DNA from 2 places in the Streptomyces sp. NPDC090108 genome. Region 2 is predicted to be linked to the other one. Evidence: riboswitches for the same ligand, from Rfam matches in the RefSeq annotation. Region 2 holds a riboswitch; the other holds the start of a gene.
What was found. A riboswitch is a leader RNA that binds a small molecule or an ion and turns the genes downstream of it on or off. The one in region 2 is predicted to bind thiamine pyrophosphate.

Region 1: linked by a shared signal. The riboswitch ahead of ACIPRD_RS00480 (thiamine ABC transporter substrate binding subunit) and the one ahead of thiM (hydroxyethylthiazole kinase) in region 2 are both predicted to bind thiamine pyrophosphate.

Annotation. Positions count from the first base shown of each region.
Region 1 covers NZ_JBIVDQ010000001.1:118,737-122,941, forward strand. Annotated here, with positions in the region: gene ACIPRD_RS00475 (ABC transporter permease) at 1-1,246, opposite strand, end outside; gene ACIPRD_RS00480 (thiamine ABC transporter substrate binding subunit) at 1,294-2,385, opposite strand; TPP riboswitch at 2,466-2,572, opposite strand; gene rlmN (23S rRNA (adenine(2503)-C(2))-methyltransferase RlmN) at 2,691-3,797, opposite strand; gene ACIPRD_RS00490 (hypothetical protein) at 4,171-4,205, opposite strand, start outside.
Region 2 covers NZ_JBIVDQ010000003.1:888,968-893,172, forward strand. Annotated here, with positions in the region: gene ACIPRD_RS14135 (transposase) at 1-342, shown strand, start outside; gene ACIPRD_RS14140 (cytosine permease) at 580-1,968, opposite strand; TPP riboswitch at 2,135-2,229, shown strand; gene thiM (hydroxyethylthiazole kinase) at 2,221-3,045, shown strand; gene thiE (thiamine phosphate synthase) at 3,042-3,737, shown strand; gene ACIPRD_RS14155 (PP2C family protein-serine/threonine phosphatase) at 3,850-4,205, opposite strand, start outside.

The DNA.
Region 1 (4,205 bases), on a different contig from region 2:
GTACGACGAAGGGGGCGCCGACCAGCGCCTGGGCGAGCGGGACCAGGATCCACGACTCCCGCAGGTCCAGGGGCGGCTCGTCCAGGGCGATCAGGAAACCGAAGCCGACGGTCACGGCGGAGACGCCGAGCGGCAGCATCAGCAGGGCGTCGAAGCCGCGCACCAGCCGCCCCGCGTCCCGGCGGGCCAGCGCGGCGGCGGCGAGGCCGCCGACCAGGACGGCGATCGCGGTGGCAGCGGCGGCGTACTCCAGCGAGGTCCACACCGCGTGCAGCGGCGCCACCAGGAAGGTCCCGTCCCCGGAGGTGGCCAGCGCCCGGTAGTAGCCGAGGCCGGGCGCGTCGAGGGAGCGCCGTACGAGCACCACGAGGGGCAGCACCACCAGCAGGGCGATGGTGAGGAGGACCCCGGCGAGCACGGTCCACTGCCCCGCGCCGCGCGGCCGGCGGGCGGTGACGGAGGCGTCCACCAGGCGCAGGGCGCTCTCCCGCCGCCGTACCGTCCAGGCGTGCACGACGAGGATCGCGCCGACCGCGGCGAACTGCACGAGGGTGAGGACGGCGGCCGTGGCCAGGTCGAAGACCTCGGAGGTCTCGCGGTAGATCTCCACTTCGAGGGTGGAGAAGGCGGGGCCGCCGAGGATCTGGACGACGCCGAAGGAGGTGAAGGTGAACAGGAACACCATCAGCGCGGCGGCGGCCACGGCGGGGGCGAGAGCGGGCAGCGTGATCTTCCGCCAGGCCCGCAGCGGGGACGCGCCCAGCATCCGGGCGGCCTGTTCCTGCCGGGGGTCGAGCTGGGCCCACAGGCCGCCGACGGTGCGTACGACCACGGCGTGGTTGAAGAAGACGTGGGCCAGCAGGATCGCCCACACCGTGGTGTCCAGCCGTACGCCCCACAGCTCGTCCAGCAGCCCGCCGTGCCCGACCAGGGCCAGGAAGGCGGTGCCGACGACGACGGTGGGCAGCACGAACGGGACGGTGACCACGGCCCGCAGGACCTGCTTGCCGGGGAAGTCGAGGCGCGCGAAGACGTAGGCGGCGGGCAGCGCGAGCAGCAGGGTCAGCGCGGTGGACGCGAGGGCCTGCCAGGTGGTGAACCACAGCACGTGCCGGATGTCCGGCTGCGTGACGACGTCCGCGATCCGCCCGAGGTGCCAGGAACCGTCCGCCTTCAGCCCGGTCGCCACGATCGCGGCGACCGGCCAGGCGAAGAACACCGCGAAGAACGCGACGGGCAGGGCCATCAGGCCGAGCCGCGCCGCGCTCCCGCGGGCACCCCTCGTGGGAGGGGTCACTTCAGTACGAGCGACGTCCATGCCCTGACCCACTGGTCGCGGCCCGCGGCGATCCTGGCGGGGGCCATGGTCTCGGGGTGCTCGGCGGCCGGGCCGTACTCGGTGAACTCGGCCGGCACCTTCGCGCCCTTCACCACGGGGTACACGAACATGTTCAGCGGCATGTCCTGCTGGAACTCGCGGGTCAGCAGGAAGTCGATGAACGCCTTGCCGCCCTTGCTGTTACGGGCGCCGCTCAGCAGTCCGGCGAACTCGGTCTGCCGGAAGCAGGTGCCGGTGGCCACCCCTGTGGGCGCGGTGGCCGGACGCTTGCCGGCGTAGATGACCTCGGCGGGCGGCGAAGAGGCGTACGACACCACGAGCGGACGGTCGCCGCCCGCCTTCCTCCCCTCGGACGAGCCGGAGAACTCCTGGTAGTAGGCCTGCTCCCAGCCGTCGACGACCTTGACGCCGTTGTCCTTCAGCTTCTTCCAGTAGCCCTGCCAGCCCTTGTCCCCCTTGTCTCCGTACCGCGCGGCGCTGCCGAGCAGGAAGCCGAGGCCGGGCGAGGAGGTGGCGGCGTTCTCGGTGACCAGGAGGTTGCGGTACGCGGGCTCGGCGAGGTCGGCGAAGGTCCGCGGCGGGGTCAGCCGGTGCTTGGCGAACCAGGCCTTGTCGTAGTTGACGCAGATGTCGCCGTGGTCGACGGGCGTGACGCGGTTCCTTCCCGCGTCGAGCCGGAAGGCCGGGTCGACGGTGTCGAGGCCCTTGGCCCGGTACGGCTGGAAGAGGCCGTTGTCGAGGGCGCGGGAGAGCAGGGTGTTGTCGACGCCGAAGAAGACGTCGCCCTGCGGGTGGCCCTTGGTGAGGATCGCCTTGTTCACGGCCTGTCCGGCGTCGCCGTCCTTCAGGACGCGGACCTTGTAGCCGGAGCGCTTCTCGAAGTCCTTGACGACGTTCTTGGACACGCTCCACGAGTCGTGGCTGACCAGGGTCACGGTCGTGGAGCCGGCGGTGTCCGCGGTGCCGTTCGCTCCGCACGCGGTGAGCACCGGCATGGCCAGCAGGCCGATCCCGGCCGCCGCGGCCGCGAGGGTCTTGATGTGCACTGGTTGTCCTCCTGGGGGTGGCCAGGAAGAGACGCGGCCCTGCCCGGGCTCCGCGAGGGAACCCGGGCAGGGCACAACAGCTCGAGTGATGACCGAACTTCCTACCCAGAATGACCTGGGCGAGGTTCAGAGGGTCTGCGGCCCGATGCCGCACTCTCAGCGCTGTGGCGCTCCCCTGTCGGAATATGAAGATGTCTCTGTATGAAGTTGTCCGCGCGGCCCAGGTTACAGCCAGGCGCGAGCGGACCACACAGGCGCTGTGGGGCTGGGCCGGTGGGAGCCGGTGAGCCCCCTGCGGCGGGGCCCTACCGCTCGGTGGCCGCGAGCTGGCCGCAGGCGCCGTCGATCTCCTGGCCGCGGGTGTCCCGGACGGTCACCGGAACGCCATGGGAGGCGATGGCCTCCACGAACGCCTTCTCGTCCTCGGGCCGCGAGGCGGTCCACTTGGAGCCCGGCGTCGGGTTGAGCGGGATGAGGTTGACGTGCACGGGCTTGCCGCGGAGCAGCCGGCCGAGCCGGTCACCACGCCAGGCCTGGTCGTTGATGTCCCTGATCAGCGCGTACTCGATGGAGAGCCGGCGGCCGGACCGCTCCGTGTAGTCGAACCCGGCGTCCAGCACCTCGCGCACCTTCCACCGCGTGTTCACGGGGACGAGGGTGTCGCGCAGCTCGTCGTCGGGGGCGTGCAGGGAGATCGCGAGACGGCACTTGAAGCCCTCGTCGGCGAACCGGTGGATGGCGGGCACGAGGCCGACCGTCGACACGGTGATGCCGCGCTGCGACAGGCCGAGGCCGTCCGGCGCGGGGTCGGTCAGCGCGCGGATGGCACCGACGACCCGCTTGTAGTTGGCGAGGGGCTCGCCCATGCCCATGAAGACGATGTTGGACAGCCGCGCCGGGCCGCCGGGCACGTCCCCGTCGCGCAGCGCCCGCATGCCGTCCACGATCTGGTGGACGATCTCCGCGGTGGACAGGTTGCGGTCCAGTCCGGCCTGGCCGGTTGCGCAGAACGGGCAGTTCATGCCGCATCCGGCCTGCGAGCTGATGCACATGGTGACCCGGTCCGGGTACCGCATCAGGACGGACTCGACGAGCGTGCCGTCGAACAGCCGCCACAGGGTCTTGCGGGTGTCCCCCTGGTCGGTCGACAGGTGCCGCACGACCGACATCAGCTCCGGGAACAGCGCCTCGCGAAGCTTGTCCCGCGAGCCGGCCGGGATGTCGGTCCACTGCTCGGGGTCGTGCGCGTACCGCGCGAAGTAGTGCTGCGAGAGCTGCTTGGCGCGGAACGGCTTCTCGCCGATCTCGGCCACCGCGTCCTTGCGCTCGGCGGGCGTGAGGTCGGCAAGGTGCCGCGGCGGCTTCTTGGCTCCGCGCGGGGCGACGAAAGTGAGTTCTCCGGGCTTGGGCATGGTGATACCAGTGTCTCAGATCCACATGGGTGACCTGCGGCTGCCGATCCATGCCACTGTCGTCAGCAGTCGTCACCGGCCGTGACCGAGTGGCGTCGGACGGCCCGGCCTCCGCCTCCTGCCGGCCTTGCGGCGGGTTCTGTTCGCCCCTCACCGCCTGCGCGTTTGCGCCACCTCCGACTACTGAGGGATGCCCGCGGAGAACTGGGCCGGCCTCCGGTCTCACGCTTGCCTCCTGCGAGGATTGTCACCGCAGTCCGCGTAACGGTCATCGCCTGGAAGTCAGCACCTGATCACTCGGTCAACGGGACTGTCCGTGCTTTTCGGTGTCAGCTGCTGGTGTCAGCCGTCGCACGCAGTCTTGACGGGGAAGTCACCTCTGCTCCTCCACTCGAAGAACCACGTCGG
Region 2 (4,205 bases):
GTCGCAGTCGGCCGCCCCCTGCCCGGTAACCGCAACGACTGCAAGGCATGGGAACTGTCCGGGGCGAAGGCCGCCGTCGGCAGGACAACCGTGATCGCTGACGGCGGCTACCGCGGCACCGGCCTGATCATCCCTCACCACCGGGAACGCGACCAGGCCGAACTACCGACCTGGAAAGCGGAGCACAACGCCTCCCACCGCAAGGTCCGCGCCCGCGTCGAGCACGCCTTCGCACGCATGAAGACGTGGAAGATCCTCCGCGACTGCCGCCTCAAGGACGAGGGCGTCCACCACGCCATGCTCGGCATCGCCCGCCTCCACAACCTCACCCTCACAGGGTGAGAGGCAGCACTGCTGGTCAGTCGGCATGCCATAGATCATTTACGGGACAGCCCTTAGGGGGTGTCTCTTCGATCGTCGCGGACCCACGAAGATCGGGGAGACGCCCCCTGGACCGCGGTCCCGGCCGTCGACGGCGAGGGCGCCCCGGCGGTGTGCCGGGGCGCCCTGTGGGCCCTCATGGAGGCCGGTGAGCCCGTGGTGTCCGGTCTCCGGCGTGCGGCGGGGCGGGAGACCGGTTCAGGCCCGGGCCGGGGCGCCGGTCCGGGGCAGCAGCAGGCGCAGGGGGAGGTAGACCGCGACCGAGGCCACGAACGCGGCGTAGTACGCGAGGTCGCCGCCGTGCAGCGCGGCGGCGACCGGGCCCACGTACAGGGTGGTGTTCATGAACGGGACGGCCGCGGCGAAGCCGGCCGCGAAGGCGGCCACGGCGGGCCACCACGGCAGCGGGCGCTCCAGCTCGGCCCGCAGGTCCAGCGGGCGGCCGCCGCGGGAGCGGGCCCGGACGAACCAGTCGACCAGGACGACACCGACGAAGCCGGGGATCCAGTAGCCCACGAACAGCAGCACGTTCTGGAAGCGCGCCGTGGTGTCGGCGGCGTGCATCCACAGCACCAGAGCGAAGCCCAGCACGGCCGCCGCGGCGGCGGCCAGCGGCCGGGGCAGGCGCAGTCCTGCGGTCTGGAGGGCGAGCGAGCCGCTGTAGTCGTTCATCGCGTTGCTGCACACCGAGGAGACCACGACGGCCAGCAGGCCGAGCGCGCCGGCCGCCCCGCCGCCCAGGAGCCGCTGCACGCCCGCGGCCGTCTGGTCGGTCAGCAGCCGTCCGGCCCACAGGCCCAGCGTCTCCACCCCCACGTAGGCGGCGGTGAGGCCCAGCAGCGTGTACCAGAACATCCGCGGACGGGAGGCGCCGGTGGGCAGGTAGCGGCTGAAGTCGGAGGCGTAGGGCGCCCACGACAGCGACAGGCTCAGCGCGACGGTGCTGGTCAGGATGAACGCCCCCGTCCGGTCGGCGCCGTGCACGGTCCCGGAGACCGGCAGCGCGACTCCGCGCAGGAGCGCGACGGCGAGCGCGACGAACGCCGCCCCCAGAACGAACGTCATCACGCTCTGCAGCCGGTGGATGACCTCGTAGCCGAAGACGCCGACCACGCCCTGGAGCGCCAGCACACCGAGCACGCCCAGCCAGAACGGCCAGCCCAGCAGCCGCGCGAGGGCGTCCCCGCCGAACAGTCCGATCAGCGCGTCCCAGGCGATGGACGACAGCCACTGCAGCACCCCGGGGAGGGCGACAGCCCGCCCGAACGCGAGCCGGGACAGCGGGAGTTGGCCGGCTCCGGTGAGGCTTCCCCAGGTTCCCAGATAGGCGGCCGGCACCGCGCCGAGCACGGTGCCCAGGGCCATGGCGGTGAAGGCCTGCCAGAAGCCGAGTCCCAGCGCGATCCCGATCGTGCCGGAGAACACCCCGGTCATGGTGAGGTTCGGCGCGAACCAGACGGTGAACAGCCGCGCGGGCCGGCCGTACCGGTTCCCCTCGGGCACGGGTCCGATGCCGTGCCGTTCGACGGACAGGTCGCGGGAGCCCGTGGGCATGCGCCCCTCGAACACGGCGTGGTCGATGGTCATGAACGCTTCCTGGGATCGGGGACGGGACCGGCGGGACGGGTGCCCGCAGGTTCCACAGTGCCATCGCACGGCAGACGGCATTGTCGTCGTACGGACACCCGGCGGCGTCACCGGGTCACGGGGCCGGTCCGCGTCCGCCGCCGTCCTACCAGGGGGTTAGCATGTCCGACGAGACACGGGGTGCCCCCGCCGGGGGCTGAGATCACACCCGTCGAACCTGATCTGGCTCGTACCAGCGAAGGGATGTCGCGCATGACGCGCCCTGCCGAAGACCTGTCCGTCCTCAGCGCCGGAGCGCTCGCGCGGCTGCGGGACGCGTCCCCGCTGGTGCAGTGCCTCACCAACGGCGTGGTCACCAACTTCACCGCGAACGTGCTGCTCGCGCTCGGCGCGACCCCGGCGATGGTGGACATCCCGCAGGAGGCGGGACCGTTCGCGAAGGTGGCCTCCGGTGTGCTGGTCAACCTCGGCACCCCGCACGCCGAGCAGCGCGCCGCGATGGCGGAGGCCGCCGGATCCGCGGCCGGCTGCGGCACGCCCTGGGTCCTCGACCCGGTGGCCGTCGGCTCCCTGCCGGTGCGCACCGCCCTCGCCCGGGAGCTGCTGGCGTTCGCGCCGGCCGTGGTGCGCGGCAACGCCTCGGAGATCATCGCGGTGGCCGGCGACGGATCCGGCGGCCGCGGTGTGGACACCACCGACGACGTCGAGGCCGCCGCGCCCGCCGCGGCCGCCCTGGCCCGGTCCACGGGCGGTGTCGTGGCCGTGTCGGGCCCCGTCGACCTGCTCACCGACGGCGTGCGGACCGTGCGGGTCGCCAACGGCGACGCCCTGCTGACCCGGGTGACCGGCGGCGGCTGCGCCCTGGGCGCGGTCATGGCCGCGTTCGTCTCGCTCGTCCCCGCGGACGGCGACCGGCTCGCCGCCACCGCCGCGGCCGTCACCGTCTACACGGTCGCCGCGGAGGTGGCCGCGGCCCGCGCCACGGGCCCCGGCAGCTTCGCCGTCGGCTTCCTGGACGCGCTGGCCGGACTGGACGAGGCCACGCTCACCGCCCGGGCCGCGGTCTCGTGGGCGTGATCCCGGCCGGCCCGGACGGGCCCGGCACGGATTTCCCCGACTGCTCCGTCTACCTGGTCACCGACACCGCCCAGTGCGCCGCCCAAGGCCGTGACGTGGTGGAGACGGTGGCCGCTGCGGTGGCCGGCGGCGTCACGGCCGTCCAGGTGCGGGAGAAGGACACCTCCGCCCGTGCCTTCCTCGACACGGTGCTGCGGATCTCCGCGGTGCTGCCGGAGCGGGTCGCGCTGTTCGTGAACGACCGGGTGGACGTCTTCCTCGCGGCCCGTGCGGCGGGCGCCCGCGTCACCGGCGTCCATGTCGGACAGTCCGACCTGCCGCCCGGCGCCGTGCGCGCGCTGACCGGGCCGGACGCCGTGCTCGGTCTGAGCGCCGCCACCCCCGCCGAACTGCGGGCCGCCGCCGAGGACCCGGCCGGGGTGGACTACGTCGGCATCGGGGCCCTGCACGCGACCCGCACCAAGTCCGACGCGCCGCCCGCGCTCGGACACGAGGGGTTCGCCGCGCTCGTCCGCGCCACGCGTCTGCCGGCCGTGGCGATCGGCGGGGTCGTGGTGGCCGACATGACGTCGCTGCGGGCGGCCGGTGCGGCGGGCGGCGCGATCGTCTCCGGCATCTGCGCCGCCCCGGACCCGCGCGCCGCCGCACGGTCCTACGCGGACGCGTGGGCCGCGGGCACGCGGATCCGATGACGACGAACGGGCCGGCAGTCCCCCGGGCGCACCCGCATGGCACCGGGAGCGGGCGCTCCCGGTCCCGGAAGGGCGGGCCGCGGAGCCGCACCCGGACACCGCGGGCGTGCGGTCACACGCGGGCGCTCCCGGCGCCGGGGCCGTACCAGTCCAGGCACAGCACGGTGGCGTCGTCCGCGAGGCGTCCCTCGCAGGCTTCGGTGACCGCGGCGGTCAGGGTGCGCACGACCTCCCGCGGATGGTCGGCGGCGGTGTCGCGGACCAGGCCGGGCAGGTCGACGGCCGCCGCCCCGCGCTCCCGCATCCCGTCGGTGTGCAGGACGAGACGGTCGCCGGGGCGCAGATCGAGGTGCTGCACCCGGTAGGGACCGGGCACCGGGACGCCGAAGGGCAGATCGACGGCGAGGCCCACCTCGGCGACCGTGCCGTCGCGCAGGCGCAGCGGCCACGGATGGCCCGCGTTGACGA